Regions from separate parts of the Streptomyces sp. NPDC096205 genome, predicted to be linked through region 3. Evidence: predicted binding sites of a transcription regulator. Region 3 holds the regulator's gene; each other region holds the start of a gene.
What was found. The regulator HrcA, encoded in region 3, represses chaperone genes, less so after heat shock. The targets are predictions, from matches to a motif close to TTNGCACTCNGNNNNNCNGAGTGCNAA.
Positions count from the first base shown of each region.

Region 1: the regulator HrcA is predicted to act here: its motif matches at 5,290-5,316, upstream of groL (chaperonin GroEL).
Region 2: the regulator HrcA is predicted to act here: its motif matches at 2,899-2,925, upstream of groES (co-chaperone GroES).

Region 1 is NZ_JBIWFS010000006.1:138,571-148,908, forward strand. It holds gene ACIQ6Y_RS22845 (trehalose-6-phosphate synthase) at 96-1,481, opposite strand; gene ACIQ6Y_RS22850 (glucosyl-3-phosphoglycerate synthase) at 1,551-2,495, opposite strand; SAM riboswitch class I at 2,654-2,801, shown strand; gene thrC (threonine synthase) at 2,820-4,103, shown strand; gene ACIQ6Y_RS22860 (MoaD/ThiS family protein) at 4,100-4,375, shown strand; gene ACIQ6Y_RS22865 (cold-shock protein) at 4,827-5,033, shown strand; gene groL (chaperonin GroEL) at 5,443-7,065, shown strand; gene ACIQ6Y_RS22875 (NADH:flavin oxidoreductase) at 7,238-8,365, shown strand; gene ACIQ6Y_RS22880 (hypothetical protein) at 8,369-8,938, opposite strand; gene ACIQ6Y_RS22885 (dihydrofolate reductase family protein) at 9,024-9,671, shown strand; gene murQ (N-acetylmuramic acid 6-phosphate etherase) at 9,690-10,338, opposite strand, start outside.
Region 2 is NZ_JBIWFS010000009.1:140,300-150,637, reverse strand. It holds gene ACIQ6Y_RS30170 (methyltransferase domain-containing protein) at 1-487, opposite strand, end outside; gene ACIQ6Y_RS30165 (polysaccharide deacetylase family protein) at 812-1,696, shown strand; gene ACIQ6Y_RS30160 (polysaccharide deacetylase family protein) at 2,092-2,856, shown strand; gene groES (co-chaperone GroES) at 3,072-3,380, shown strand; gene groL (chaperonin GroEL) at 3,518-5,143, shown strand; gene ACIQ6Y_RS30145 (ester cyclase) at 5,221-5,928, opposite strand; gene ACIQ6Y_RS30140 (SDR family NAD(P)-dependent oxidoreductase) at 5,999-6,772, opposite strand; gene ACIQ6Y_RS30135 (MOSC domain-containing protein) at 7,202-7,870, opposite strand; gene ACIQ6Y_RS30130 (LysR family transcriptional regulator) at 7,951-8,856, shown strand; gene ACIQ6Y_RS30125 (WhiB family transcriptional regulator) at 8,995-9,324, opposite strand; gene ACIQ6Y_RS30120 (response regulator transcription factor) at 9,703-10,314, shown strand.
Region 3 is NZ_JBIWFS010000002.1:909,309-919,646, forward strand. It holds gene ACIQ6Y_RS10595 (S41 family peptidase) at 1-2,285, opposite strand, end outside; gene ACIQ6Y_RS10600 (hypothetical protein) at 2,332-2,871, opposite strand; gene ACIQ6Y_RS10605 (VOC family protein) at 2,990-3,382, opposite strand; gene ACIQ6Y_RS10610 (16S rRNA (uracil(1498)-N(3))-methyltransferase) at 3,414-4,151, opposite strand; gene ACIQ6Y_RS10615 (nitronate monooxygenase) at 4,151-5,236, opposite strand; gene dnaJ (molecular chaperone DnaJ) at 5,348-6,484, opposite strand; gene hrcA (heat-inducible transcriptional repressor HrcA) at 6,485-7,501, opposite strand; gene ACIQ6Y_RS10630 (MBL fold metallo-hydrolase) at 7,672-8,403, shown strand; gene ACIQ6Y_RS10635 (DUF3097 domain-containing protein) at 8,436-9,248, shown strand; gene hemW (radical SAM family heme chaperone HemW) at 9,252-10,338, opposite strand, start outside.

The DNA of each region.
Region 1 (10,338 bases), on a different contig from region 3:
CGGGGACGGCCCACTTCCTCAGGGGCGCGGGGAACTGCGCGATCAGCCCACGGCGGCCCGCAGGTGCATACGGCGGGAGAGGGACGGGGCGCTGGTCAGCGGGTCAGGGCGTTCAGTTGGTCCAGGAACCACTGGGCCGGAGGCAGGGCGGTGGCGGAGGCGGCGAGTCTCTTGGTGCGTTCGGCGCGTTCGGCCGGGGGCATGGTGAGGGCGTCGTGGAGGGCGTGGGCCGTGCTCACGATGTCGTAGGGGTTGACCCCCAGCGCGTCCTCGCCGAGCTCCTCGTACGCGCCGGCCTCTCGGGAGAGGACCAGTGCGCAGCCCTGGTCGGAGACGACGGGGACCTCCTTGGCGACGAGGTTCATGCCGTCGCGGATGGGGTTGACGAGGGCGACGTCGGCGAGGCGGTAGGCGGCGAGGGAGCGGGCGAAGTCGTCCTGGACGTGGAGGACGACCGGGGTCCAGGTGGGGGTGCCGTAGGAGGCGTTGATCTCGTCGGCGAGGCGCTGGACCTCTGCCGTGTAGTCGCGGTAGACGGCGAGGTCCTGGCGGGAGGGGTAGGCGAAGGCGACGTGGACGACCTGTTCGCGCCACTCGGGGTGGAGGTCGAGGAGGTGGCGGTAGGCCAGGAGGCCTCGGACGATGTTCTTCGAGAGCTCGGTGCGGTCCACTCGGACGATGGCTTTGCGGCCCTCGCCGATCTCGGTGCGGAGGGACGTCATGCGGTCCTGCACGTCCTGCCGGTGGGCGCGTTCGCGCAGGAAGTCCGCGTCGGCGCCGAGGCCGTGGACGCCGATCCGGGTGTCGCCCGGGCCGCCGGCGAATTCCTCGCAGCACGCGGTGAAGGCGTTCGCCCAGCGGTGGGTGAGGAAGCCGAGGCGGTCCGCGCCGAGCATGCCCTTCAGGAGCTGGGCGGAGATGTCGTCCGGGAGCATGCGGAAGTACTCGGGCGGGGCCCAGGGGGTGTGGGAGAAGTGGCCGATGCGCAGGTCGGTGCGCAGGGTGCGCAGGAGGCCCGGGACCAGGGCGAGGTGGTAGTCCTGGACGATCACTGCCGCGCCCTCGGCCGCCTCGGCGGCGAGCGCTTCCGCGAAGGCCCGGTTGTAGGTTTCGTAGGAACTCCACTGGCGGCGGAAGTCCTCGTCGAAGACCGGTTCCAGTGGGGTCTGGTACAGCATGTGGTGGACGAACCAGAGGACCGAGTTGGCGATGCCGTTGTAGGCGTCGGCGTGGACGTCGGCCGGGATGTCCAGCATGCGGACGCCCGGCTCGCCCTCGCCGCGGCGGACGGCCTCGCGGTCGCCGTCGGACAGGGCCGAGCAGACCCAGAGGGCGCCGGCGTCCGGGCCGATCGCGGAGAGGCCGGAGACCAGTCCGCCACCGCCGCGTCTTGCGTGCAGCGCGCCGTCCTCGCGCAGTTCGTACGAGACCGGGCCGCGGTTGGACGCGACCAGCACCTGTGCACCGTGCGTGGAAGCCATAGCCCTCAACCTAGCCCGGCCCGGAAACGCTCAAACGCGCGTATCAGCCGGATACGGAGAGTTCGGGCGTCACGCGACCTTGCGTGACGCGTACTCTGCGATCTCCAGCATCGGCGGACGCTCCTCGGTGTCCACGGAGTAGGTGCGGGCCTCGAAGCCGTCCTCGCCCCGTTCGAACTGGGTGAGGGCGGGGCGGATGAGGTGGCCGCGGGCCAGGCGGAGCTGGGCCGTGCGGTAGATCGCCGCCGCCATGCGGCCCAGGGCCTGGCCGTCCTGGTGGCGGTGCTTGCGGACGCCGACGTCGACCTGGGCGAGGGCGTCCAGGCCCACCAGGTGCAGGGAGTCCACGAGCATGCCCAGCTCCACGCCGTAGCCGACGGGGAAGGGGAGCTGTTCGAGGAGGCTGCGGCGGGCCGCGTACTCGCCGCCCAGGGGCTGGACGAAGCCGGCGAGCTGGGGCCAGTGCATGTTGAGCAGGGGGCGGGCCATCAGCTCGGTGACGCGGCCGCCCTGGCCCTGGGCGCCGGCCAGGGGGCGGTCGTACATGCCCTTGACCAGGTCCACGTCGGGGTCGGTGAGCAGGGGGCCGACGATGCCGGAGACGAAGTCCGAGGAGAACTCCTTCAGGTCGGCGTCGATGAAGCAGACGATGTCCCCGCTGGTGACGAGGAGCGAGCGCCAGAGCACTTCGCCCTTGCCGGGGACGGACGGGATGCGGGGGAGGATGTCGTCGCGGTGGACGACCTTGGCGCCTGCCGCTGCGGCGACCTCCGCGGTGCGGTCGGTGGAGGCCGAGTCGACCACGACTATCTCGTCGACGAGGGGGACCTGCTGCATCAGGTCGTGGCGGATGATCGCGACGATGTCGCCGACCGTCTCCTCCTCGTTGAGCGCGGGCAGCACGACGGAGACCCTCAGGCCGCTCGCGCGCTTCGCGGCCAGGATCTGGTGGAGCGGGCGGTCGGTGACGGACCAGGAGCGAGTGGTCAGCCAGCGCTCGACTTCTTCCAGCACAGCCTGCGGCTCCTCTGCGTTCTCTCGGCGAGGGGGTCGGAAGTGATCCATCTCGCGGTTCGGACGGCTATCTCAACTGTCCTGGCCTTCGGTTACAGTCTTGAACAACGCTGATGACCATCGCATGTCGGGGGTCCTCCGCGTGGACAACTCCATACCGCTCATCCAGAGGGGCAGAGGGATACGGCCCGATGAAGCCCCGGCAACCCTCCAGTCGGTTCTCCTGACATTCGTGCAGCGAGGCTCCCGGCTAGGGAAGGTGCCAAATCCGTCTCACGGCGAGATGCGTCGTGAGGAAGATGAGGAGAAAGGGCCTCGCCTCACATGGCTGCGCAGACTGTTGCAACCTCCACCGATTCCACCGTCGACCTCGGGCCGGCCGCCGCCCTGAGCTGTCGCGAGTGCGGGCACCAGGTGCCCCTCGGACCCCTCTTCGCCTGCGAGGAGTGCTTCGGACCGCTGGAGATCGCGTACGACTTCTCCTCCTACGACGCCGAAGAGCTGCGCAAGCGGATCGAGTCCGGCCCCGCGAACATCTGGCGGTACGCGCCGCTGCTGCCGGTGCCCGCCGACGTGGCCGAGAAGCCCAACCTGAACCCCGGCTGGACCAAGCTCGTGCAGGCAGACAACCTGGCGCGCGAGCTGGGCGTGACCGGCGGGCTGTTCATCAAGGACGACTCCGGCAACCCGACTCATTCCTTCAAGGACCGGGTCGTCGCGCAGGCTCTCGAGGCCGCGCGTGCCTTCGGGTTCACCACCCTCTCGTGCTCCTCCACCGGCAACCTGGCCGGCGCGGTGGGTGCCGCCGCCGCTCGTGCCGGTTTCCGCTCGTGCGTGTTCATCCCGCACGACCTGGAGCAGGGCAAGGTCGTCATGGCCGCGGTCTACGGCGGCGAACTCGTCGGCATCGAGGGCAACTACGACGACGTCAACCGCTTCTGCTCCGAGCTCATCGGCGACCCGGCGGGCGAGGGCTGGGGCTTCGTCAACGTCAACCTGCGCCCGTACTACGCGGAAGGGTCCAAGACCCTCGCGTACGAGATCTGCGAGCAGCTCGGCTGGCGGCTGCCCGACCAGATCGTGGTGCCCATCGCCTCGGGCTCGCAGCTGACGAAGATCGACAAGGGGCTCCAGGAGCTGATCAAGCTCGGGCTCGTCGAGGACAGGCCGTACAAGATCTTCGGTGCGCAGGCCGAGGGCTGCTCGCCGGTGTCCACCGCCTTCAAGGCCGGGCACGACGTGGTGCGCCCGCAGAAGCCGGACACCATCGCCAAGTCGCTGGCCATCGGCAACCCGGCCGACGGGCCGTACGTCCTGGACATCGCGCGCCGCACCGGCGGTTCTGTGGAGGACGTGACCGACGAGCAGATCGTCGACGCGATCAAGCTGCTCGCCCGGACCGAGGGCATCTTCGCCGAGACGGCCGGCGGTGTGACCGTCGGCGTGACGAAGAAGCTGATCGACAGCGGTGTCCTCGACCCCTCGCTGACCACCGTCGTCCTCAACACGGGTGACGGCCTGAAGACCCTCGACGCGGTGGCCGGTACCGGTCTGACCGCCACCATCCGCCCCAACCTGGACTCCTTCCGAGAGGCTGGCCTCGCATGAGCGTGACCGTCCGCATCCCCACCATCCTGCGCACCTACACCGGCGGTCAGGCCGAGGTTCCCGCCCAGGGCGCGAACCTCGCCGAGGTCATCGCCGACCTGGAGAAGAACCACACGGGCATCGCCGCCCGGGTGCTCGACGACCAGGGCAAGCTGCGCCGGTTCGTGAACGTGTACGTCAACGACGACGACGTGCGCTTCGAGCAGGGGCTGGAGACCGCGACCCCGGACGGGGCCGGCGTCTCCATCATTCCGGCGGTCGCCGGCGGCTGAGACCCGCCCGCCCATTACCTTCGGTAAGGGTGGTCACCGAGAGTTCATCGAATTGCCCCCTCCGTGAGAGAAGCGGAGGGGGCAATTCTGCATGGTTGAGCACGGTAGAGTTGGGGAAGCCCGCCGCCTCCGTATGCCGGGTGCATATGAAGTCCGCTCGAGGATCCGTCGAGAACCGACGAGAAGCAGCCAAAGTGCCCGGCGGTTTTGCGCCTTTCGCTCCTTATGTGCGGCCCGACTTGCCCTGAAACAGGGTGAATTCTTGGCAAACTCCCGAACGCCTGCGTCCTGAATTCTCGTCCGATTGACCTGTTGCAGACGGCAGTTGGACAGATACATTCAGCCGCGGTCGACGCGTTCCGGCGCACGCCCCCGGCCAATGGGGGGTGAGGTCTGACCCGGGTCCGCGAAGTGTGGATCTGTGCAAGGGCCAGTAATAGGGGAGTTAGGCATGGCTCAGGGCACCGTCAAGTGGTTCAACGCGGAGAAGGGGTACGGCTTCATCGCGGTCGACGGTGGTGCGGACGTCTTCGTCCACTACAGCGCGATTCAGATGGACGGGTACCGCACCCTGGAAGAAGGCCAGCGAGTCGATTTCGAGATCTCGCAGGGCCAGAAGGGGCCGCAGGCGGACATGGTCCGGCTGGCGACCAGCTGAAGCACGCGTCGACTCACTGCGCGACGTTCTTCTTCGAAGGGCCCGCACCTCCCGGGGTGCGGGCCCTTCGTCCTGCCCGCAGTCTCCTGGACGTGCCGCTCGCCCGTGTCCTGTTCGCCTCCGGCTGATCCCCCCGGCCCGAACCCCGCGCCTGCGGCTGATCCCCCCGGCCCGAACCCCGCGCCTGCGGCTGATCCCCCCGGCCCGAACCCCGAGAGCCGCTTGCACTCGCAGGGGGCGAGTGCTAATCATTGCGTTAGCACTCTGAAGGTGAGAGTGACAACGAAGGACCGGGTCGGTGAGGCCGCAGGCCAAGTGGGGCAAGGAACCACGGGGCAGGCAGGCCGTCCGTCGCGGGCGCGGGCGCGGTCCGAAGGAATCACCCCCAGTCCTGGAGGGACCACTTCACATGGCCAAGATCATCGCGTTCGACGAGGAGGCGCGGCGCGGCCTCGAGCGCGGCATGAACCAGCTCGCGGACGCCGTCAAGGTGACGCTCGGCCCCAAGGGTCGCAACGTCGTCCTCGAGAAGAAGTGGGGCGCCCCCACGATCACCAACGATGGTGTCTCCATCGCCAAGGAGATCGAGCTCGAGGACCCGTACGAGAAGATCGGCGCCGAGCTGGTCAAGGAAGTCGCCAAGAAGACGGACGACGTCGCCGGCGACGGTACGACCACCGCCACCGTTCTCGCCCAGGCGCTCGTGCGCGAGGGTCTGCGCAACGTGGCCGCCGGTGCCAACCCGATGGCTCTCAAGCGCGGCATCGAGAAGGCCGTCGAGGCCGTCTCCGGTGCGCTGCTCGACCAGGCCAAGGAGGTCGAGACCAAGGAGCAGATCGCCTCCACCGCCTCCATCTCCGCCGCCGACACGCAGATCGGCGAGCTCATCGCCGAGGCGATGGACAAGGTCGGCAAGGAAGGCGTCATCACCGTCGAGGAGTCGCAGACCTTCGGTCTGGAGCTCGAGCTCACCGAGGGCATGCGCTTCGACAAGGGCTACATCTCCGCCTACTTCGCGACCGACATGGAGCGCATGGAGGCGGTGCTCGAGGACCCGTACATCCTCATCGCCAACTCCAAGATCTCCTCGGTCAAGGACCTGCTCCCGCTCCTGGAGAAGGTCATGCAGTCGGGCAAGCCGCTGCTGATCATCGCCGAGGACGTCGAGGGCGAGGCCCTGTCGACCCTGGTCGTCAACAAGATCCGCGGCACCTTCAAGTCCGTCGCCGTCAAGGCCCCGGGCTTCGGTGACCGCCGCAAGGCCATGCTCGGCGACATCGCCATCCTCACGGGCGGCGAGGTCATCTCCGAGGAGGTCGGCCTCAAGCTGGAGAACGCGACCCTGGACCTCCTGGGCCGCGCCCGCAAGGTCGTCATCACCAAGGACGAGACCACCATCGTCGACGGCGCCGGCTCCTCGGAGCAGGTGGGCGGCCGCGTGAACCAGATCCGCGCCGAGATCGAGAACAGCGACTCCGACTACGACCGCGAGAAGCTCCAGGAGCGCCTGGCGAAGCTCGCGGGCGGCGTGGCCGTCATCAAGGCCGGTGCCGCCACCGAGGTGGAGCTCAAGGAGCGCAAGCACCGCATCGAGGACGCCGTTCGCAACGCGAAGGCGGCCGTCGAGGAGGGCATCGTCGCCGGTGGTGGCGTGGCCCTGCTGCAGGCCTCCCAGGTCTTCGAGAAGCTGGAGCTCGAGGGTGACGAGGCGACCGGCGCCAACGCCGTGAAGCTCGCGCTGGAGGCCCCGCTGAAGCAGATCGCCGCCAACGGTGGTCTCGAGGGTGGCGTCATCGTCGAGAAGGTGCGCAACCTTCCCGTCGGCCACGGCCTCAACGCCGCGACCGGTGAGTACGTCGACATGATCGCCGAGGGCATCATCGACCCGGCGAAGGTGACCCGCTCTGCCCTGCAGAACGCCGCCTCCATCGCCGCGCTGTTCCTGACCACCGAGGCCGTCATCGCCGACAAGCCGGAGAAGGCCGCTGCGCCGGCCGGCGGCGGCATGCCGGGCGGTGACATGGACTTCTGATCCTCCCGAGGATCAGCGGCAGTCCTGCGCACGAGGGCGGCACTTCCTGTCTCCGACAGGGGGTGCCGCCCTTCGGCGTGTCCGGGGTCATAGGCAGGTACTTAAGAACCTGCAAGAATGCGCACTCACATACCGACCGGTTTCACCGGCGCACGACCTGAGGAGCCCCCACGTGAGCGTCACCGAGTCCCCCGCCTCCCGCGCCGCCGCGGTGCTGTCCCGGCCGATCACGCTGAACGGCCTCACCGTCCCCAACCGGATCGTGATGGCCCCCATGACCCGCATGTTCTCCCCGGGCGGCATACCGGGTGAGGACGTGCGCTCCTACTACGCCCGCCGCGCCGCGGCCGGCGTCGGCCTGATCGTCACCGAGGGCACCTACGTCGGCCACGACTCGGCCGGCAACAGCCGCCGCGTCCCGCGCTTCCACGGCGAGGAGCAGCTGGCGGGCTGGGCGAAGGTCGCCGAGGACGTGCACGCGGCCGGCGGCACGATCGTCCCGCAGCTGTGGCACATCGGCATGGTCCGCAACCAGGGCGACGGCCCGTTCCCCGACGCCCCCGCCATGGGCCCCTCCGGCCTGGTCACCGCGGGCGCCGAGCCCACGGGTAAGGCCATGACCCAGCAGGACCTGGGCGACGTCGTCGCCGCGTTCGCGCGGGCCGCCGCGGACGCCGAGCGCATCGGCTTCGACGGCGTGGAGATCCACGGCGCCCACGGCTACCTCGTCGACCAGTTCCTGTGGGCCGGCACCAACCGCCGTACCGACGCCTACGGCGGTGACGCGGTGGCCCGCACCAAGTTCGCCGCCGAGATCGTCGCCGCGGTGCGGGAGGCCGTCTCCCCCGAGTTCCCCGTCATCTTCCGCTACTCGCAGTGGAAGCAGCAGGACTACACCGCCCGCCTCGCCGAGACGCCCGAGGAGCTGGAGGCCGTCCTCACCCCGCTCGCGGCGGCCGGCGTCGACGTCTTCCACGCCTCCACCCGGCGCTACTGGCTCCCCGAGTTCGACGGCTCCGACCTGAACCTGGCCGGCTGGACGAAGAAGCTCACCGGCAAGCAGGTCATCTCCGTCGGCTCGGTCGGCCTCGACGGCGACTTCATCGGGGCGTTCCAGGGCGAGGGCGCGCCGCTCGGCAGCATCGACAACCTCCTGGACCGGCTGGAGTCCGACGAGTTCGACATGGTCGCCGTCGGCCGCGCGCTGCTCCAGGACCCGGAGTGGGCGGCCAAGGTGCTCGCCGACCGGACGGCCGAGCTCAAGCCGTACGACGCCGCCGCGCTGAAGACCCTCAGCTGACCTTCACAGGCTGCCGTTCAGCGGCTCGATGTCGACGCGGACCGGGGTGCCCCAGACACGCAGCACCTCGTAGTCGGTGAACTCGTGGACGAGCCGGTACGCCATCGCGGCCCGGGGGCCCCGGCGCTGGGCCGCGAGGTAGAGCTCCGCCTCGCGGCGGTCCCGCCGGGGCGTGCCGCACAGCTGCCACTCCTGGCCGTTCCACAGCTCCGGCAGCCACCGCTGCTGGGGCTGCGGCCGGTCGCCGCGCACCCCGTACCTGGACGGCGCGTTCTCCGCGGGCCGGGACGCGGCCGGACCGTTGATCTCGGCCCGCCGGGCCGCCCTGCGCCGCGTCTCGCACAGCAGGCACAGATCGGGCGCCGCGCTGTCGACCGGCCCGTTCGGGTGCTCGGCACAGCGCGTGGCGGGTGCTGCCGTGCTGATGCCCTCCTCCAGCAGGTCAAGGGCCCGTCGCAGATCCCCCTTCACCTCGTGCAGCCTGGCATCGGGCGTGTCGGCGGTCAGCGCCTCCCCGTGCTCCCCGAGGAGACGCAGGGCACGGCCTAGGGCGGTGAGCTGGGCGTGGTTCATGTTGTCCCAGGATAGGAGGTGCCGCCGATGAGTTTCCGGTGGCTTCCCGGTCTCAAGTCCTGGAGACGACTTCAGGAGGAGCCACATGAGTCAGCTGCTGCGCGTCCAGAATTTCTGTGTCTCGAGCGACGGGTTCGCCTCCGGGGAGGGGCAGAGCCTTCAGAGGCCGTTCGGGCATGCCGATCCGGGGGCGATGTTCTCGTGGGCCGGGGCCACGGCGAGCTGGCCCAACCGGACCGACCCCGGCGGGAGCCGGGGCCTCGACGACTACTTCACACGTGACTTCGCCCGGAACATCGGCGCCGAGATCATGGGGCGCAACAAGTTCGGGCCCCAGCGTGGCCCGTGGCAGGACCACGAGTGGCAGGGGTGGTGGGGCGACGAGCCCCCGTTCCGTACGCCGGTGTTCGTGATGACGCACCACCCGCGGCCCTCGTTCACCCTGTCCGACACGACCTTCCACTTCGTCGACGGTGATCCGCTCACCGTCCTGCGGCTGGCCCGGGAGGCCGCGCAGGGCAAGGACGTGCGGCTCGGCGGCGGCGCCACCACCGTGCGGGAGTTCCTGGACGCCGACCTCGTCGACACGCTGCACGTGGCCGTCTCCCCGGGCGTGAAACTCGGCTCGGGCGTACGGCTCTGGGAGTCTCCCGACGAGCTCCTCGACCGCTTCCACCTGGAGGTCGTGCCCAGCCCCAGCGGGGTCACGCACCATCTGTTCTGGCGGAAGTGAGCGCGGCCGAGCCCTGGGTCAGCCGCTCGTCGCCGACAGCGCCGCGCGCAGGTGGCCGCCCGACTCCTCCAGCAGGCGGGCGGCCGTCGGGCCGTCCACGTCGGCGAGGATGGTGAGGATCGCGTCCTTCACCTCCCCGTCGGTCGCCGCCAGCGCCGCTTCGATCTCGTCGGCCGTGGCCCCGGTGGCCAGCGCGACGATACGGCGGGAGCGGGCGCGCAGCTTCTCGTTGGAGGCCCGTACGTCGACCATGAGGTTCCCGTAGGTCTTGCCCAGCCGGATCATCGTGATCGTCGAGATCATGTTGAGGACGAGCTTCTGGGCCGTGCCCGCCTTCAGCCGCGTCGAGCCGGTGATCAGCTCCGGGCCCGTCACGACCTCGATGCCGTGCTCGGCGGCGGCCGCCAGCGGACTGCCCGTGTTGCAGGACAGGCCCACCGTGAGGGCGCCCAGCGACCGGGCGTGCTCCACCGCCGCCACGGCGTACGGGGTGCGGCCCGAGGCCGAGATGCCGATCACCGTGTCGTCGGGGGCGACCTTGAGGGCGTCCAGGTCCGCCCGCGCCAGCTCCTTCGAGTCCTCCGCGCCCTCGACGGAGGTCACCATCGCCTGGGGGCCGCCCGCGATCAGGCCGATGACCTGGGCGGGGTCGGTGTTGAAGGTCGGC
Region 2 (10,338 bases), on a different contig from region 3:
CGTCGTACGGGGCCGTGTCGATCTCGGTGACGTCCGCCTCGCGCACCTCGATGAGGTCCGCGAGCCCGAGCGCGTCGGCGTTGGCGCGGGCCGCCTGCGCGGTCAGCGGGTCGCGGTCCACGGCCAGGACGCGGATGCCCGCGCGGGCCAGGGCGATCGCGTCCCCGCCGATCCCGCAGCACAGGTCGGCGACGGAGGTGACGCCGAGGCCCTTGAGCTTGTCCGCGCGGTACGCCGCCACGCTCGCCCGCGTCGACTGCTCGACCCCGTTGGGCGTGAAGAACATCCGCCCCGCGTCCTCGGCCCCGAACTTCGCCACGGCCCGCTGCCGCAGCCGCGCCTGGCCGAGCGCGGCCGAGACCAGCTCGGCCGGGTGCTCGCGGCGCAGCCGGGTGGCGACGGCCAGCTCCTGCGCGGGGTCGGTGCCGCGTACCTCGTCGAGGAGGGCGCGGCCTTCGGGGGTGAGGAGGGCGTCGAGGTCGTTCACCGGGTCATTGTCGGCCAGTCGGTGGATGGTGTGCCCGCGGTGGCGGTGTCGGGCGGGGTTCGGGGCGGGGGACTGCGAGGATCCGGCGCCATGAGACTAGTAGTACAAAATGACAAAAGTCGGGCGTGGTGGGCGGGGGGTCCGTTCGGCCGGGTCCGCGGCCTTCGGGCCCCGGCAGCGCTCGCCGTGCTGGCCGCCGCCGCGGTCGCCTCGGGCTGCGCGGAGGGGGGCGGCTCGGGGGGCTCCGGCGGGCCCGGGGGGTCTGGCGGTCTCGTCGGTTCCGGTGGTCTCGTGGGTTCCGGCGGTTACGGGGACTCGGGCGACTTGGGTGGATCGGGCGACTCGGGTGGATCGGGCGACTCGGGTGGCTCGGACGGTTCGCGCGTCTCGCGAGGTGAGGCGGCTCCCGCCGCCGGGCAGCAGCCGATCCTCAAGGCGCCCCCGGCCCGCGCCCTGGAGTCCTACGCGGCGCGGCTGCGCGCCGAGCACATCGCCCGCGTGGCCGCCGCGAAACGCTGGGGCCTGAAGAAGGTGCCGCTCAGCGCCCCGGCCCCGCCCGCGAAGAAGCCGGTGATCACCACCCGCGAGGGATTCGAGGTCGACGGACACGAGGAGTCGGGCCTCCCGCCCGTCTTCACCACGATCCCCACCCGGCAGAAGGTCGTCTTCCTCACCATCGACGACGGCGCCGAGAAGGACCCGGCGTTCCTGCGGATGATGAGCGAGCTGAAGATCCCGTACACCGCCTTCCTCAGCGACTTCCTGGTGAAGCAGGACTACGGGTACTTCCAGCGGATGCAGGACGGCGGCGTGGCCCTGAACAACCACACCCTGCACCACCCCTACCTGCCGGGCCTGTCCTACGCCGACCAGAAGCGCGAGATCTGCGGCATGCAGGACGTGATCGAGAAGCGCTACGGCAAGCGCCCCGTCCTCTTCCGGCCGCCCTTCGGGAACTACAACGAGGCCACGCTGCGTGCCGCCAAGGCCTGCGGCGTGAAGTACGCCCCGCTGTGGAACGAGGAGGTCTTCGTCGACCGCTGGGAGTACCGCGAGTGGGACCGGAGCCTGCACCCCGGCGACATCGTCCTCAGCCACTTCCGGGGGCGGGAGGAGTGGAAGGGCACCATGCCCGACATGATCCGCCGGTTCCTGAAGAAGGTGACGGACGAGGGGTACGCGGTGGCCCGGCTGGAGGACTACCTGTGACGGTGCGGCGGCTGATCGTGGGCACGCTCACCGTGGCCGCCCTGCTGACGGGCTGCGCCGAGTCCGTCGACCCCGTCGAACGACCGGGCCACAACGCGGCCGAGCGGGCGGCCGACCGGCCTGAGACACCGGGCGTCCGGGGGCAGGGGGACGCCCGGGCACCGGGGAGGGGAGGTGCGGGGGCGGACGGGGATGGTGGCGCCCCGGGAGGAGGGGCGGGCGCGCGTTCCGGTGAAGGTGGCGCATCCGACGCCGGTGAGCCTCGCGCGCGGGTGCCCGGTGGCACGCCTCGCACTGAGGCCGGTGCGCCTCATGGGCCGGGCACCGACGCCGCGGCGCCTCACGCCGCCGGGTCTCGCTCCGAAGTACCTCACCGCGTCGGCTCTCCCACCGGGGTGTCCCGCGACGCTGCACCTTCCACCGAAGCACCTCGCAGCGGTGCCCCACGCTCCGACGCGCGTCAAAATGCTGGGCGGCCCCCTGCCGCCGGGTTGGGTCCCGCGTACCGGCGATGGGGGCTCACCGCGCCGCCGGCCGCCGCGCCGCACCCGGTCGACCGGCCGGACGCGGCGGGCTCCGGGCGCGCGGCCGGCGCGCTGCCGGTCGTCGCGCGGGTGCGGACCCGGGACCGGGTGGTGTTCCTGACGTACGACGACGGCGCCGAGCGGGACCCCCGGTTCGTCGACCTCGTACGAGAACTGCGGCTGCCGGTCAGCCTGTTCCTCACCGACAGCGTCGTAGGACCGGGCTACGCCCACTTCGCGCGGCTGCGCGCGGTCGGCGCGAGCCTGCAGAACCACACGCTCGACCACACCTACCTGCGCGGCCTGCCGTACGCCGGTCAGCGCGCCGCGATCTGCGGGCAGCAGGACAAGCTGCACGCCCGCTTCGGCGTCCGCCCCCGCCTCTTCCGCCCGCCGTACGGCGCGTACGACGCCACCACGCTGAGGGCGGCCGCCGACTGCGGCATCACGGCGGTCGTCCGCTGGGGCGCGACGGTCACCGGCACCCGGGCCCCCGCGGGGCTGGTCCCGGGCGCGATCGTCTCCCTGCCCGCCGACGACCCGACCGCCCCGCCGCTGCGCGACCGCACGGTCGCCGTGCTGCGGGAGATCCAGCGCAAGGGGCTGACGGTGGGGAGGCTGGAGGACTACCTGTAGAGCCCGCTCGGAGACCTGGGAGGACGCCGCGCCGCACGGCAATTGGCACTCCGCTTGACCGAGTGCTAATCGCGGTCATAGTCTCGGCTCTGGCACTCCCCACTGGAGAGTGCCAACAACGCGACGGGCAGGTCCGGCACCCGCGACGACGGATCCACCTGGTCGCCACCTCAGACAGTTAACCCCGTGAGATCTCCGAAGGGGGAGGTCGGATCGTGACGACCGCCAGCTCCAAGGTTGCCATCAAGCCGCTCGAGGACCGCATCGTGGTCCAGCCGCTCGACGCCGAGCAGACCACGGCCTCTGGCCTGGTCATTCCGGACACTGCCAAGGAGAAGCCCCAGGAGGGCGTCGTCCTGGCCGTGGGCCCGGGCCGCTTCGAGGACGGCAACCGTCTTCCGCTCGACGTCTCCGTCGGCGACGTCGTCCTCTACAGCAAGTACGGCGGCACCGAGGTGAAGTACAACGGCGAGGAGTACCTCGTCCTCTCGGCTCGCGACGTCCTCGCGATCATCGAGAAGTAAGTCACCTCGCTTCATCCGAAGCACCTTTGAAGCACCTTTGCTTCCACTGCGCCCCTGGCCCCCGCGATCGATGAGTAGCCGGGCGCCCGGGGCGCAGTTTCTTTACCGCAGACTTTTCCGAGAGGGCTCCCGCTGCCATGGCGAAGATCCTGAAGTTCGACGAGGACGCCCGTCGCGCCCTCGAGCGCGGCGTCAACAAGCTTGCCGACACGGTCAAGGTGACGATCGGCCCCAAGGGCCGCAACGTCGTCATCGACAAGAAGTTCGGCGCCCCCACCATCACCAACGACGGTGTGACCATCGCCCGTGAGGTCGAGGTCGAGGACCCGTACGAGAACCTCGGTGCCCAGCTGGTGAAGGAGGTGGCGACCAAGACCAACGACATCGCGGGTGACGGTACGACCACCGCCACCGTGCTGGCCCAGGCGCTCGTCCGCGAGGGCCTGAAGAACGTCGCCGCCGGTGCCTCCCCGGCCGCCCTGAAGAAGGGCATCGACGCGGCCGTGGCCGCCGTCTCCGAGGAGCTCCTCGCGACCGCCCGCCCGATCGACGAGAAGTCCGACATCGCCGCCGTGGCCGGCCTGTCCGCCCAGGACAGCCAGGTCGGCGAGCTCATCGCCGAGGCGATGGACAAGGTCGGCAAGGACGGTGTCATCACCGTCGAGGAGTCCAACACCTTCGGTCTGGAGCTGGACTTCACCGAGGGCATGGCCTTCGACAAGGGCTACCTGTCGCCGTACTTCGTGACGGACCAGGAGCGCATGGAGGCCGTCCTGGAGGACCCCTACATCCTCATCAACCAGGGCAAGGTCTCCTCCATCCAGGACCTGCTGCCGCTGCTGGAGAAGGTCATCCAGGCCGGTGCCTCCAAGCCGCTGCTGATCATCGCCGAGGACGTCGAGGGCGAGGCCCTGTCCACCCTCGTCGTGAACAAGATCCGCGGCACCTTCAACGCGGTCGCGGTCAAGGCCCCCGGCTTCGGTGACCGCCGCAAGGCGATGCTGCAGGACATGGCCGTCCTCACCGGCGCCACGGTCATCTCCGAGGAGGTCGGCCTCAAGCTCGACCAGGTAGGCCTCGAGGTGCTGGGTTCCGCCCGCCGCGTGACCGTCACCAAGGACGACACCACCCTCGTCGACGGTGCCGGCAACTCCGCCGACGTCCAGGGCCGCGTCGCCCAGATCAAGGCCGAGATCGAGAACACGGACTCCGACTGGGACCGCGAGAAGCTCCAGGAGCGCCTCGCGAAGCTGGCCGGCGGCGTGTGCGTGATCAAGGTCGGCGCCGCCACCGAGGTGGAGCTGAAGGAGAAGAAGCACCGTCTGGAGGACGCCATCTCCGCGACCCGCGCCGCGGTCGAGGAGGGCATCGTCTCCGGTGGTGGCTCCGCGCTGGTCCACGCCGTCAAGGTCCTCGAGGGCAACCTCGGCAAGACCGGCGACGAGGCCACCGGTGTCGCCGTGGTCCGCAAGGCCGCCGTCGAGCCGCTGCGCTGGATCGCCGAGAACGCCGGCCTGGAGGGCTACGTCATCACCTCCAAGGTCGCCGAGCTCGACAAGGGCCAGGGCTTCAACGCCGCCACCGGCGAGTACGGCGACCTGGTCAAGCAGGGCGTCATCGACCCGGTGAAGGTCACCCGCTCCGCCCTGGAGAACGCCGCCTCCATCGCCTCCCTCCTCCTGACGACCGAGACCCTGGTCGTCGAGAAGAAGGAAGAGGAGGAGCCGGCCGCCGGTGGTCACAGCCACGGCCACGCTCACTGACGCACCGCGTCACCGCGTCACCGCGCAAGGCCCGGCGTCCCTTCGGGGGTGCCGGGCCTTCCGGCTGCTCGGGCGCCCTACAGCTCCAACTGGTCCAGTACGCCGAGCTGCGTCATCAGCCCCAGCCGGTCGTACTCCCACCAGCCCTCGACGATCTTCCCGTCGCCGCCGCACCGGAAGACGGTCGTGCCGCTCATGCTGCACTCCCTGCCGGTCGCCGCGATCCCCAGGAAGTCACCCTTGTGGGTGCCCTTCCAGAACCACCGCGCGCACACCCGGTCGCCCTCGGCGATCAGGTCCTCCACCGTGAACGCGAAGTCGAACGCCCCGCGCCACATGTCCATCTCGCGCCGGATGTTGTCCCGCCCGAGGGTGTCCTGCTCATTGGCCGGGTCGTGGTCGTGGTAGTGCTCCGCGATCAGGTCGTCGAGCGGCGGGAGCTCTCCTTGCGTCCCCAGCGTCTCCAGCAGCCGCCGCACATTCGTCGCGTAGAGCTGCTCGTCCCGTACGACGTCCAGGTCGGTGAACACCGGCATCTCGTCACAGAGCGCGACCATCTCGCGGAAGATCTTGTCGGTCTCCGGAAGGTTCGAGTTCCGCATCGCCTCCTCGTACGACGGGAACTCCACGATCTCGATGAAGTGCGACCCGTCCGACCGGTCCTTGCCGATCAGATTGTGCGTCGCGGTCCGCTTCCCCCTGGTCTGCTCGATCCAGGAGTCCATGAGCCGGTTCATCTCCTCGAACCGGCTGGTCTTGCAGTCGATGAGCTGTACGAACGTCATGGCGCCGCCTCCGACCCCCCGTGGGGTCCGTCCGGACAGCTCCATTCTCCATCGCACGGACCGGGTCGGCCTACTGTGGCCCGTACTTCCGCCCCGTCCGGGACGTGACCCCGCCCAGCAGCCCCCGCGGGACCACCTTCACCACTCCCATCAGCGCCTTGTACCGCGGGTCCGGGATCGACAGCGACTTGCCCCGGCGCAGGTCGGCCAGCGCCGACGCGACCAGCTTGTCGGCGTCGAGCCACATCCAGCCGGGGATGTTGTCGGTGCCCATCCCCGCCCGCTGGTGGAACTCCGTGCGCACGAACCCCGGGCACAGCGCCATCAACCGCACCCCGCTGCCCGCCAGATCACGCGCCGCGCCCTGCGTGAACTGCACGACCCACGCCTTGGACGCGCCGTAGGTGCCGCGCGGCACGAACGCCGCGACCGAGGCCACGTTCACCACACCGCCGCGCCCCCGCTCCCGCATCGCCTCCGTCGCCGCCGACGTCAGCCGGAGCACCGCCTCGCAGTGCACCTTGAGCATCCGCAGCTCGTCGTCGAGGGACACATCGAGAAAGCGGCCCTTGTTGCCGAAGCCGGCGTTGTTGACCAGCAGGTCGACGGCCCGCTTCCGGTCGGACAGCCGGGCCGCGACGGCGTCGATGCCGGTGTCCGTCGCCAGGTCGGCGACCAGCACCTCCGCCTCGATGCCGTGCCGGTCGTGCAGTTCGGTCGCCTGCTCGGCGAGCCGCTTCGCGTCCCGCGCCACCAGGACGAGGTCGTGCCCGTCCGCCGCCAGCCGCCGTGCGAAGGCGGCACCGATGCCCGCGGTCGATCCCGTAATCAGAGCCGTTGTCATGGCGCAAGGTTATGGCCCGGACCGGAGGGATCCGCTCCCCGCACGCCGCCGCTTCGACGGGGCGGGGCCCGGCGGTCTCGCCTGCCCGCATCCGCAGGTCGAAGACGCGGGTGCCGTCCTCGGTGACCCTCGACGGGGCCAGGGGCGGTATCGCCGGCTCGCGGTCGAAGCGGGCGTCGCCGACCGTGCTGATGTCGGTGTCGGTCCCAGCCGGGTGAACAGGGCGCCCACGGCCGGCGCGAGCACGGTGAGGGTCGCGCCGAGTACGGCGAGAATGCGCTTGAAACGGGTCATGCGTCGAGCGTCCTCGATCACCGCCCGCCGGACATCGGGGAGCAACCCCGGCCCGCCCCCGAGCCGACCCGGGCCGGGCTCCCGGGGTTGTCCCCTAGGAGCCGTGCGGCGCCCGCGAAGAAAGGTGACTGCGCGTCAGCCGCCCTGGGTGGCCGTGTATTTCTGCGCGGCCGCGAGCAGCTCCGGGTGCAGGGCCGCCCCGGCCGGAAGCAGCCGCGGCAGCAGGTCGCGCCGGGTCGTCTCGGCCCGGAACGCCAGGGCGACCGTCACGTCGTGGTCCGGCCGGTGCACGATCTCGACCGGGTCGCCGGTCCGTATCTCGCCCGGCTCGATCACCCGCAGATACGCCCCCGGCGCCCCGCGCTCGGTGAACCGCTTCACCCACCGCTCCTCGCCCAGGTGGGCCTGGAAGGTGCGGCACGGCATCCGCCCGCAGGTGACCTCCAGCACCACCTCGGGCCCGATCCGCCAGCGCTCGCCGATCAGCGCGCCGGAGACGTCCAGGCCGAGGGTGGTGAGGTTCTCGCCGAACACGCCGTTGGCCAGCTCGCGGCCCAACTCGAGCTCCCAGGCGTCGAGATCCTCCCGGGCCACCGCGTACACGGCCTGGTCGTCGCCGCCGTGGTGCCGGGTGTCGCACACCGCGTCCCCGGCCAGCCCGCCGGCGCCGACGCCCTTCGGACCCGGGGCCGTGACCCGCACCGGCCCCTCGGCCGGCCGCTTGTCGATGCCGGTCAGCCCCTCCGGCTGGTCGGTGTACGGCACGCGCGTCGCACGGCCCAGGTTTACGGAAAGAAGCCTCATGGCGGCACGGTAGGCCGCCGGCGATCAAAGCGTCGACGCATTATTCGCGGCTGCACCCAAGGACGGCTTATGCTCAAAGGGTGATCGAGGCCCGACATCTCCGTGTGCTGCGCGCCGTGGCCGCCACCGGCTCCTTCTCGGCGGCGGGGCGCGAGCTGGGCTGCACCCAGCCTGCCGTCAGCCAGCAGATGAAGGCCCTGGAGACGTCCGTCGGCACCCCGCTGCTGGTGCGTGGCGGCCGTGAGATGCGGCTGACGCAGGCCGGTGAGGCACTGGTGCGGCACGCCGCCGGCATCCTCGCCGGACTGACCGCCGCCGAGGAGGAGGTCGCGGCCATCGCCGGGCTGCGCGCCGGCCGGGTCCGGCTCGTCTCCTTCCCCAGCGGCAGCTCCACCCTCGTCCCCACCGCACTCGCCGCCCTGCGCGCCGCGCACCCCGGCACCCGGGTCTCCCTGGTGGAGGCCGAGCCGCCGCGCTCGGTGGAGATGCTGCGCGAGGGCGACTGCGACATCGCGCTCGCCTTCCGCTACGAAGGCGCGGCGGGCGTACAGGAAGGGGAGTGGGACGACCTCGTCGTACGGCCCCTGCTGACGGACCGTCTGGTCGCGCTCGTGCCGGAGCGGAACCGGCTCGCCCGCGCCGGGTCCGTGGCCATCGGGGAACTCGCCGACGAGCCCTGGATCGCGGGCTGCCCGCGCTGCCGCGGCCAGCTCGTCGAGGTCTGCGAGAAGGCGGGCTTCACGCCGCGCATCGACTTCGCCACCGACGACTACCCGGCCGTGGTCGGCCTGGTCGGCGCCGGTCTCGGAGTGGCCGTACTGCCTCAGCTCGCCATCGAGTCCGTACGCCCCCGAGGGGCGCGCGCGGTGACGCTGGAACCGGCGGTGCGCCGCGAGATCGTCGCGCTCACCCTGCCCGATCTGGCCCAGGTCCCGGCCGTGACGGCCACGTTGGACCAGCTGGCGACCGCGGCGGGCCGCAAGTAGAGCAAGTAGGGCCGGCAGAGCAGGCAGAGCAAGTAGAGAGGGGCACGCGCACGCGTGCCCCTATGTCTCTGGAGAGCCCCGGTGTCCCTGGAGAGGGCCGTTTCGTCTCCGGAGAGAGATCTCGGAAGAAACGTTCCTTCAATTGTTCGAAGCGACGTCGCCGCCGGAGGCCGAAGCCGTCACCAGACGGTGCCGCGCCCGGCCCATGAGTTCTTCGCGCTCGTCCTCGGTCAACCCGCCCCAGACGCCGTACGGTTCGCGCACCGCGAGTGCGTGTGCCGCGCACTGCGCGCGGACCGGGCACCTCATGCAGACCTCCTTGGCCGAGTTCTCGCGAGCGCTCCGGGCCGCCCCCCGCTCGCCCTCGGGATGAAAGAAGAGCGAGCTGTCCACTCCGCGACAGGCAGCCAGGAGCTGCCAGTCCCATAGGTCTGCGTTCGGTCCGGGAAGGCGGGAGAAATCTGCCATTACGTGACCCCTTGTAGCCGTTCTGAGCGGATACGGTGCCCACGACCGTACAACTACGATCTAAGGAGATGAAAATATGACTCATTGCGAATCTAGCCGCGGACACCAGCAAAAGGGAAGAAAATGGGCCGAATGGGGCACGGTTGTGATGAAACGTTGAGGGTCTGCCGTCCATGTCTGCACCGTGTCCGCCCCCTCACGTAGAGTGCCGAAGACGGCATGCGGCCCCGTAACTCTTTCGAGTGACCGTCGTTGAGAGTGCGAGGCGGTTGAAAACACAAGCGCTCGGGCAAGCGTCCGAGACGGTCGACCGCACAGGTGACGATTCGTACCAGCCTGGAGGCTCAAGGTGACGCGCATCAGCTGCGGAGGGCGGCCATGACTTCCGTCCTCGTCTGCGACGACTCCCCGCTTGCCCGAGAGGCGCTCCGCCGCGCGGTCGCGACCGTGCCCGGTGTCGAGCGCGTGACGACGGCGGCCAACGGCGAGGAAGTCCTCCGCCGCTGGGGTGCCGACCGCTCGGACCTGATTCTGATGGACGTACGCATGCCCGGTCTGGGTGGCGTCGAGACAGTGCGGCGGCTGCTGTCCGCCGACCCCGGGGCGCGCATCATCATGCTCACCGTCGCGGAGGACCTGGACGGTGTCGCGCTCGCGGTCGCCGCGGGGGCGCGGGGCTACCTCCACAAGGACGCCTCGCGCGCGGAGCTGCGGGCGACCGTCACCCAGGCGCTCGCCGACCCGACGTGGCGGCTCGCCCCGCGGCGGCTGCGGTCCGCCGAGATGGGTGCGGCGCCGACGCTCACCGCGCGTGAGATCCAGGTGCTCGAGGGGATGAGCCACGGGCGGTCCAACGCGGAGATCGGCCGGGAGCTGTTCCTCTCCGAGGACACGGTGAAGACCCACGCTCGGCGACTGTTCAAGAAGCTGGGTGCGTCCGACCGGGCCCATGCCGTGGCGCTGGGTTTCCGGTGGGGGCTCGTTCGCTGAGTGCCCCGGTGGGACGAGTGGTCG
Region 3 (10,338 bases):
TCGGCGCCGAGCAGGCCCTGCCGGTCGCCGCTGCCGTAGCCGCCGTTCGGGACGACGTAGGCGTGGGAGGTGCCGAGTTCGCCGTGGACCTCCCAGAGGAGGTCGACGAGGTCGTCGTGGGTGGCGACGCGGTCGAGGAGGGGCCGGTAGCGGTCGAGGACGGCGTCCCAGTCGACGCCGTTCATGTCGGCCCGCCAGAAGTTGTCCCGCATGACGCGGCCGGTCTCGTCGAACATCTGGCGCCACTCGGCGGCCGGGTCGATCAGCCGGCGCACCCGGGCGAGGTCGACGGTGACGTTGCTGTCGCTGTCGGCGTCGGCGGACGCCCGCCGGTCGCTGGGCACGACCTTGAGCAGCCCGTCGGTCCACAGCAGGACGCGCTTGCCGTCGCCGCTGACCTGGAAGTGGTCGGCGTCGGTGGCGAGGTGCTCGATGCGCTGCTGGGCGAGGTCGTAGCGCTCCAGCTCGGTGTGCGGGTCGGGCGCCTCGGGCGTGGCCCGGGAGACGCCGAGGACCCCGCGCACGGGGTGGCGCAGCCACAGGACGCCGTCCTTGGCGGCGCGCAGGTTGGAGTAGCGGGCGGCCTCGACCGGGAAGGGCACGATGCGGTCGGCGAGGCCGTCGAGGTCGATCCGGGTGGTGGGGGTGCCCTCGCTGTCGGGCGTCTCGTCCTTGTCGGACACCTCGAAGGGGCGGCCGTGCCGCTGCGGCCCGAAGGGCGAGGGCGTGGTCGCCGCCAGGGTGATCAGGTGCGGGCGGGAGCCGGTGACGAAGGCGAGGTCGAAGACGTGCTCGTCGTAGACCGGGTCGAAGGAGCGGTTGGACAGGAACGCCAGGTACTTGCCGTCGAGGGTGAAGGCGGGCGCGTAGTCCTGGAACCGCAGCGGGGTCGCCTCGGTGACCGTGAGGTCGGTGGTGTTGGCGAGCTTGAGCCGGCACAGCGGGTGCGGGCCGGGGTGGGACCAGGCGAGCCAGCCGGAGTCGGGCGAGAAGGTGAGACCGGTGACGTCGCCGTGCTCGCTGCGGTCCAGCTCGCGCACCTCGCCGGTCTCCCGCTCGACGAGCAGGACGCGTCCGTCGTGCGCGGCGACGGCGGCGCGGCTGCCGTCGGGGGACATGGTGAGGCCGAGGACCCGGCCGAGCAGGCCCGCGGCGATACGGCGCGGGGTCGCGCCCGGGGCGAGGCCGGTGGCGGGCGCGAACTCCAGGGCGTCCTCGCCCTCGGCGTCCGTCACCCACACCACCCACTCCTCGCCCTCCACGCGGAAGGTGCGCGGCAGCCGGGCCCGTACGCCGGGTTCGGCGGCGAGGGCGCGGGCAGGCCCCGAGCGGTGGGTGACCCAGTGGACCGCGCCGCGCACGCCGACCGCGCTGCCGCGGGCCGCGTGGTCGGGGGAGGCGGAGCCGAACCAGCGGGCGGCGTCCACGGGGTGCGGCTGGCGGTCGGTGCGCTGCCCGCCGAGCCGGATGTCCAGGCGGCGCGGCTCGGCCCCCTCCAGGTCGTCGAGCAGCCAGAGTTCACCGGCGCTCGCGTAGACGACCCGGGTGCCGTCGCTGGTGGCGTGGCGGGCGTAGAAGCCGTCGAGGGGCGTGTGGCGGCGCAGGTCGGAGCCGTCGGCGAGGGAGGAGTAGAGCGCGCCGGTGCCCTCGTGGTCGGACAGGAACGCGATGCGCTCCCCCGCCCAGCAGGGGTGCTCGATGTTGCCGTCGAGGTCGGCGTGGAGCCGTACGAACTCGCCGGTGCCGTCGGGGTCGATCCACAACTTGCCCGCCGTACCGCCGCGGTAGCGCTTCCAGTAGGCGGCCTCGCGGCCCATCGGCGCAGACAGCAGCACGGTCGCCGGGCCGAACGCCACGTCGCCGACGGGGCCGTGGGGCAGGGTGGTGGCCGGGCCGCCGTCGAGCGGGATCGCGCGCGCCCAGGTGCGGCGCAGGGTGGCCTGGCCGTGGGTGCTCAGCGCGAGGACCTCGCCGTCGGGGGTCCAGCCGCGCACCTGGGTCTTGCCGCTGCCCCAGTACGTCAGCCGCCTGCCGGGGCCGCCCTCGACCGGGGCGATGTGCACCTCGGGGGCGCCGTCGCGGGTGGAGGTCCAGGCGACGGTGGTGCCGTCGGGCGAGATGCGCGGGTGCGACACCGGCACGTTGTCGGCGCTGACCCGCCAGGCCCGGCCCCCGTCGAGGGGGGCGAGCCAGACGTCGTCCTCGGCGGTGAAGGCGACCGACTCGCCGTGCACGTGCGGGAAGCGGAGGTACGCCGGTATGGCGGAGGAAGAGGGCTGCGTCACCCGATCAAGCCTATGCAGTCGGGCCGTTCGGGGCCGGGCGTTTGGATCACTTCCCCTGGACCGGCCTGCACTCTGGGAAGTTGTCGCACCTCACGGTCTGCGTCACCGTCACCGTGACGGCGGGGCGGGGTCCGCCCGCGGGCGGCGCGCTGGTGGCGTCGCAGTTGCCGAGGCCCTGGACGTGGAACCACTCCTTGCCGTCGATCTTCGCGGTGAGGTCACCGCGTACGCACGCGCCGCTGACGGCCCGGGTGACCCGGCCGGTGACGGTGATGTCCTTGCCGTCGTCGGTCTCGCCCTGGCAGTCGACGGCGGCGAGGTCATCGGCCGTGGCGGACGGGGACGCGCTGTCCCCGTCGTCGACGGACGCGGTGCACGTCAGCCAGCGCACGTCCGCCTTCTGCCGCTCCAGCTCCGCCGTCACCAACTGGTCGGTGGTGTACGCCACCGTCGCCGAGTTCAGCCCGCCCGCCGGGTCGCACGCGGCGGCGCCGCCCACGGTGACCACCGCGAACACCACCGCGGCCGCCGTCCGGCGGCCACGCGGCCGCTTCGCCACTTCCCAAATCCGTCGCAATACCCCCATGGAGGGCAGCGTCCCACTGTCCCGGCCGTCGCGGTAGAGCACATACGGCCACGCACGGCCTGGTCCGCTGCCGGGCCGTCACGAGGCGGACGGCCGGCCGCCGCTGCCGCCGCGGTGATCAGCCGCGCAGCAGCAGCCACTCCTGAAGCTCCACCAGGTTGCCCTCCGGGTCCTTGACGTGGGCCACCCGCAGCCGGTCGGACATCGGTGCCGGACCGTGCAGCAGCTCGGCGCCGCGCGCGGTGATGTCCTCGCAGTACGCGTCGAGGTCGTCCACCCGCAGCACCACCAGCGACCGGTGCCCGCTCGCCGCATCGCCCAGTTCGCCCAGCACCTCGGCCATCATCGCCCGGTCCTGCAGCGCGACACCCGCCGAGCCGGTGGCCGGGCTGAACTTCTCGTACGGCCCGTCGACCGCGCCCGACTGCGGCTTGAGACCGAGGACGTCGGCGTAGAAGCGGTAGCAGGCGGCGAAGTCGGTGACCAGCAGCCGGACCTGTGCGAGTTCCATGGCGTGCTCCCCCTGAGGTTCAGGACGTCGTTCAGGACCAGCGGCCGGTACGCCCCAGCAGCAGGGCCACCGCCGCGGTCCCCGCGGTCGAGGTACGCAGCACGGTACGCCCGAGGACGTACGGCTTCGCGCCCGCCTCCGCGAACAGGGCCAACTCCTCCGGGGACACGCCCCCTTCGGGGCCGACGACCAGCACGATCTCGCCCTCGGTGGGCAGTTCGACCGTGGCGAGGGGCTCCTCACCGCTTTCGTGGAGTACGGCGGCGAAGTCGGCTTTGGCGAGAAGTGCGGCAACCTGTTTGCTGCTCGCGGCGTCCGCGACCTCCGGGAAGCGCACCCGGCGGGACTGCTTGCCCGCCTCCCGTGCGGTGGCCCGCCACTTGGCGAGGGCCTTCAGACCGCGCTCGCCCTTCCACTGCGTGATGCAGCGGGACGCGGCCCACGGGACGATCGCGTCGACGCCGGTCTCCGTCATGGTCTCCACGGCGAGTTCGCCGCGGTCGCCCTTCGGCAGGGCCTGCACGACCGTGATGCGGGGCTGCGGCTCGGGCTCCTCCTCGACGGCGCCGAGGTCCACCACCAGCCGGTCCTTGCCCTCGGCGGCCCTGACCACGCCCTCCGCCCAGCGCCCGCGCCCGTCGGTGAGGACGACGTCCTCGCCGGGCCGCAGCCGCTTCACGGAGACAGCATGCCGTCCCTCGGGACCGTCGAGCACGAACTGGGGCCCGCCGCGGTCGAGTTGCTCGGCCACGAACACCGGAGCCGTCATCAGAGGGCACCTCCTTGCGCCGGCAGGTTCGACAACGTTGTGCGGGCGGCGGCCAGTTCGCCCATCAGCACCTCCACCAGCTGCCCGGCAGGCATCGCGCGCGCCATCCGGTGCCCTTGCCCCGCCCACAGCGCCATGCCCTGGGCGTCGCCCGCCTTCGCGGCCGCCTTGCGCAGCGGCGCGGTGAGATGGTGGACATCGGGATAGGCAGCGGGCGCGTACGGGCCGTGCTCGCGCAGGAAACGGTTCACCAGGCCGCGTGCCGGGCGGCCGGAGAACGCCCGCGTCAGCTCGGTGCGCACGAACAGCGGGTTGATCAGGGCCTGCTTGTGCAGGGCGTGCGCGCCGGACTCGTCGGTGGCGAGGAACGCGGTGCCGAGCTGGGCGGCGCTCGCCCCCGCGGCGAGGACGGCGGCGATCTGGCTGCCGCGCATGATGCCGCCCGCGGCGACGAGCGGCAGGGACACGGCCTCGCGGATCTGCGCGAGGAGGGAGAGCAGCCCGATGCCGGTCCCGTCGGTCTCGGACAGGTCCCGGTGCGTGCCCTGGTGGCCGCCGGCCTCGACGCCCTGCACGATCACCGCGTCGGCACCCGCCTGCTCCACCGCACGCGCCTCGTCGACGCAGGTCGCGGTGACCAGGGTGACCGTCCCGGCGCGGCGCAGGGCCTGCAGCGCCTCGGGGGTGGGCACGCCGAAGTGGAAGGAGACCGCGGGTACCGGGTTGTCCAGCAGGACGGCCAGCTTGGCGTCGTAGCCGTCGTCGCGGCCGCTGTCGGGGTCGCCCAGCTCGGTCTCGTACCAGGCGGCCTCACCGGCGAGCTGGTGGGCGTAGACGCCGACGGCCGCGGGGTCCGCGTACTCGGGGTGCGGCATGAAGAGGTTCACCCCGAAGGGGCGGGAGGTCAGGCTCCGCAGCTGCTTGATCTCCTGGTACATGCCGTCGGCCGTCTTGTACCCGGCGGCCAGGAACCCCAGCCCGCCGGCCTCGCACACGGCAGCGGCGAGCTTCGGCACGGAGACGCCGCCCGCCATGGGGGCCTGCACGATCGGACAGGGGAGGAGACCGGTCAGCGCGGAGGACATGACCGCATGTTGTCACGTCCTCCGAACAAGTCCGAATCGGCCCTTCCGCTCGGCATAGGCCTGCGGCACGGGTGGCTTCGCACCTCGGTGAAAGCCACCCGTGGCGGGACCTCAGCGACCGTTGAACGCATCCTTCAGCCGCGAGAACAGACCCTGCTGCCCAGGCTGGAACTGCCCGGTGGGCCTCTCCTCGCCGCGGAGCTTGGCCAGCTCGCGCAGCAGGCGTTCCTGCTCCGGGTCGAGCTTGCCCGGGGTCTGGACCTCGACGTGGACGATCAGGTCGCCTCGGCCGCCGCCCCGCAGGTGGGTGACACCGCGCCCGTGCAGCGGGATCGACTGGCCGGACTGCGTGCCGGGCCGGATGTCGACCTCCTCCATGCCGTCGAGCGTCTCCAGCGGCACCTTGGTGCCGAGAGCCGCCGCCGTCATCGGGAGCGTGACCGTGCAGTGCAGGTCGTCGCCGCGCCGCTGGAACTGCGCGTGCGGCAGCTCGTGGATCTCGACGTAGAGGTCACCGGCGGGACCGCCGCCGGGGCCGACCTCGCCCTCGCCCGCGAGCTGAATACGCGTGCCGTTGTCCACACCGGCCGGGATCTTGACCGTGAGGGTGCGCCGGGACCGGACCCGGCCGTCACCCGCACACTCCGGGCACGGCGTCGGCACGACGGTGCCGAAGCCCTGGCACTGCGGACACGGCCGCGAGGTCATGACCTGGCCCAGGAAGGACCGGGTGACCTGCGAGACCTCACCGCGGCCGCGGCACATGTCACACGTCTGCGCGGACGTGCCGGGCGCCGCGCCCTCGCCATTGCAGGTGTTGCAGACGATGGCCGTGTCGACCTGGATGTCCTTGGTCGTGCCGAAGGCCGCCTCGTCCAGCTCGACCTCGATCCGGATCATCGCGTCCTGGCCGCGCCGCGTACGCGACCTCGGCCCGCGCTGGGACGCCGTACCGAAGAAGGCGTCCATGATGTCGGAGAAGTTGCCGAAGCCGCCCGCCCCGAAGCCGCCCGCGCCGGCGCCGCCGGACTGCGAGAGCGGGTCGCCGCCGAGGTCGTAGACCTGCTTCTTCTGCGGGTCCGACAGCACCTCGTAAGCGGCGTTGATCTCCTTGAACCGCTCTTGCGTCTTCGGATCGGGGTTGACGTCCGGGTGCAGCTCGCGAGCGAGCCGACGGAAGGCCTTCTTGATCTCTTCCTGCGACGCGTCGCGGCGCACGCCGAGAACGGCGTAGTAGTCCGTGGCCACTTACGACTCCGCCAGGATCTGTCCGACGTACCGTGCCACTGCGCGTACCGCTCCCATCGTTCCCGGGTAATCCATGCGGGTCGGTCCGACCACGCCGAGCTTGGCGACTGCCTCGCCGCCCGAACCGTAGCCGACCGACACCACCGACGTGGAGTTGAGTCCCTCGTAGGCGTTCTCGTGACCGATGCGCACGGTCATGCCCGAATCACCCGCCTCGCCCAGGAGTTTGAGGAGCACGACCTGCTCCTCCAGGGCCTCCAGGACGGGGCGGATGGTGAGGGGGAAGTCATGTCCGAAGCGGGTGAGATTGGCGGTGCCGCCGATCATCAACCGCTCCTCGGTCTGTTCGACCAGTGTCTCCAGGAGGGTGGAGAGCACCGTGTGGACCGTGCCGCGGTCCTCCGGCTCGAAGGCTTCCGGCAGGTCCTGCACCAGCTGCGGCACGTCCGTGAAGCGACGGCCCGCGACCCTGCTGTTCAGCCGCGCCCGCAGATCCGCGAGCGAGGCCTCGCCGAACGGCGCCGGGCAGTCGACCATCCGCTGCTCGACCCGGCCGGTGTCGGTGATCAGCACCAGCATCACCCGGGCGGGGGCCATCGACAGCAGCTCCACGTGCCGGACCGTGGACCGGGTCAGCGACGGGTACTGCACGACGGCCACCTGCCGGGTGAGCTGCGCGAGCAGCCGCACCGTGCGGGCCACGACGTCGTCGAGGTCGACGGCGCCGTCGAGGAAGTTCTGGATGGCGCGCCGCTCCGGCGCGGTGAGCGGCTTGACCTCGGCGAGCTTGTCGACGAAGAGCCGGTAGCCCTTGTCGGTCGGGATGCGCCCGGCGCTGGTGTGCGGCTGCGCGATGTAGCCCTCGTCCTCCAGGGCCGCCATGTCGTTCCGCACGGTCGCCGGGGACACGCCCAGGCTGTGCCGCTCGGTGAGCGCCTTGGAACCGACCGGCTCCTCGGTGCCGACATAGTCCTGGACGATGGCGCGCAGCACCTGGAGCCTTCGTTCACTGAGCATCGCGCGCACCTCCAGAAGTCGTCGCCTCGGCCGCCCGGCCGCTCCACCTGGCACTCGGAGCATACGAGTGCCAGCCTTACCGGCCCAGTGTACGGCCGTCGGGTGGCACCCGGGCAAGGCAGGTGGCGTACCGCCCTGCCGTGCGCGGGCGGCACCGCTAGCGTCGCCGTATGACGGTGACTTGGGAAGAGCTGGGGTGGGAGCGGCTGGCGGCCGGGGTCGGCCGGTGCCGCCTGCCGGGCTGGGACTGCACGGCCGGGCTGGTCGTCGGGGAGGGCGCCGCGCTGCTGATCGACGCGGGTTCGAGCCTGCGGGAGGGCTCGGAGCTGCGGGCCCGCGCCGAGTGGCTGTCCGGCGGCCGTGTGACCCATCTCGCGCTGACCCACCCCCATTTCGATCATGTCTTCGGGGCGGCGGCGCTGTCGGACGCGGAGGTGTACGGCGCGGTCGGCGTGGCCGCGGCGCTGACGTCCCGGCACGCCCGCGAGGAGCTGCGCGCGGACGCGATCGGCAACGGCCTGGACGAGGTGGCGGCCACGGAGGCGGCGGAGGCGTTGATCGCGCCCGGCCATCATGTCTCCGGCGAGTGGACGCTGGACCTCGGCGGCGGCCGCCAGGTCCTGCTGGCCAACGTCGGCCCCGGCCACACCGCCCACGACCTCGCCGTCCTGGTCCCCGGCTCCCCCGAGGTGGTCTTCTGCGGCGACCTGGTCGAGGAGTCCGGCGAGCCCCAGGCGGGCTCCGACGCGGTGCCGTCCCGCTGGCCCGACGCCCTGGACCGCCTCCTCGCCCTCGGCGGCGAGGACGCGCTGTACGTACCCGGTCACGGAGCGGTGGTCGACGCCGGCTTCGTACGACGTCAGCGCGACGAGCTGGCGTCCCGTTTCGGCGTGTCGCCCTGAAGGCGCCGGGGCTTGTTCCTATCGTCATCCGAATGCGCCAGTACTCCGCCGACCTGACCCCTCCCTGGAAGAAGCCGCAGCCCGTCCCCGAGGTCCCGGCCGAGCCCGGTCTGGTCGTCGAGGAGCCCGGCACCGGCTTCTGCGGCGCGGTGATCCGCTGCGAGGCGGGCACGGTCACCCTGGAGGACCGCTTCGGCAAGCACCGCGTCTTCCCCCTGGAACCGCGGGGCTTCCTGCTGGAGGGCCGCGTGGTGACGCTGGTGCGGCCTGCGGCCGGTTCTCCCGTACGTCCCACCCGTACGGCATCCGGCTCGGTCGCGGTCCCCGGCGCCCGGGCCCGGGTGGCCCGCGCCGGCCGCATCTACGTCGAGGGCCGGCACGACGCCGAGCTGGTCGAGAAGGTCTGGGGCGACGACCTGCGCATCGAGGGCGTGGTGGTGGAGTACCTGGAGGGCGTGGACGACCTGCCGAGGATCGTCGAGGACTTCGCCCCCGGCCCGGACGCACGGCTGGGCGTCCTGGTGGACCACCTGGTGCCGGGCTCGAAGGAGTGGCGGATCGCGGAAGCCGTGACCAGCGAGCACGCCCTGGTGGTGGGCCACCCGTACATCGACATCTGGGAGGCGGTGAAGCCGTCGTCCCTGGGCATCGAGGCGTGGCCCCGCGTCCCCCACGGCCAGGACTGGAAGACGGCCGTGTGCCGCGCCCTGGGGTGGCCCTCGGACAACACGGGCGCGGTGTGGCAGGCGATCCTGAAGCGGGTCGGGTCGTACAGGGACCTGGAGCCGGAGCTGCTGGGAAAGGTCGAGGAACTGATCGATTTCGTCACGGCGCCGGCGGCCTAGCGGCTAGTCCACCAGATCCCTGACCACCGCGTCCGCCAGCAGCCGCCCCCGCAGCGTCAGCACCGCGCGCCCCTCCTCGTACGCCTCCTCCTGGAGCAGTCCCTCGGCGAGGGCCCGGCGGGAGGCGGCGAGGCCCTGCTCGTGCAGGAGGGAGAGCGGGACGCCCTCGCGCAGGCGCAGCTCCAGCAGGATGCGCTCGACCCTGCGGTCCTCGTCCGACAGCAGCTCGCGGCCGGCGCCGGGTGAGCGGCCCTCGGCGAGGGCGGCCGCGTAGGCCCCCGGATGCTTGACGTTCCACCAGCGCACCCCGCCGACGTGGGAGTGCGCCCCGGGGCCCGCGCCCCACCAGTCGGCGCCGCGCCAGTACAGCTCGTTGTGCAGGCAGCGGCCCGCGTCCGAGGTGGCCCAGTTGGAGACCTCGTACCAGTCGAAGCCCGCCTGCCCGAGCATTTCCTCGGCGATGAGGTACCGGTCCGCGTGGACGTCGTCGTCGGTCATCGGGACCTCGCCCCGGCGGATGCGGCGCGCGAGCTGCGTGCCCTCCTCGACGATCAACGCGTACGCGCTGATGTGGTCCGGGCCGGCGCCGAGGGCCGCCTCCAGCGAGGCCCGCCAGTCGTCGTCGGACTCGCCCGGGGTGCCGTAGATCAGGTCGAGGTTGACGTGCTCGAAGCCCGCCGCGCGTGCCTCGGAGACGCATGCCTCGGGGCGTCCCGGCGTATGGGTGCGGTCGAGGATCTTCAGGACGTGCTGCTTGGCGCTCTGCATGCCGAAGGAGATGCGGTTGAAGCCGCCTTCGCGCAATGCCGTGAGATACGCCGGGTCGACCGACTCCGGGTTCGCCTCCGTGGTGACCTCGGCGTCGGGCGCCAGCCCGAACTCGTCGCGGACGGCCCCCAGCATCCGTACGAGATCGTCGGCGGCCAGCAGGGTCGGCGTGCCGCCGCCGACGAAGACCGTGCGGACCTCGCGCGGGTCGTCGCCGAGCACCTTCCGCGCCAGGCGGATCTCGTCGACGAGGGTGTCGGCGTAGTTGTCGCGGGAGGCCAGCACCCCACCCGTGCCGCGCAGCTCGGTCGCGGTGTAGGTG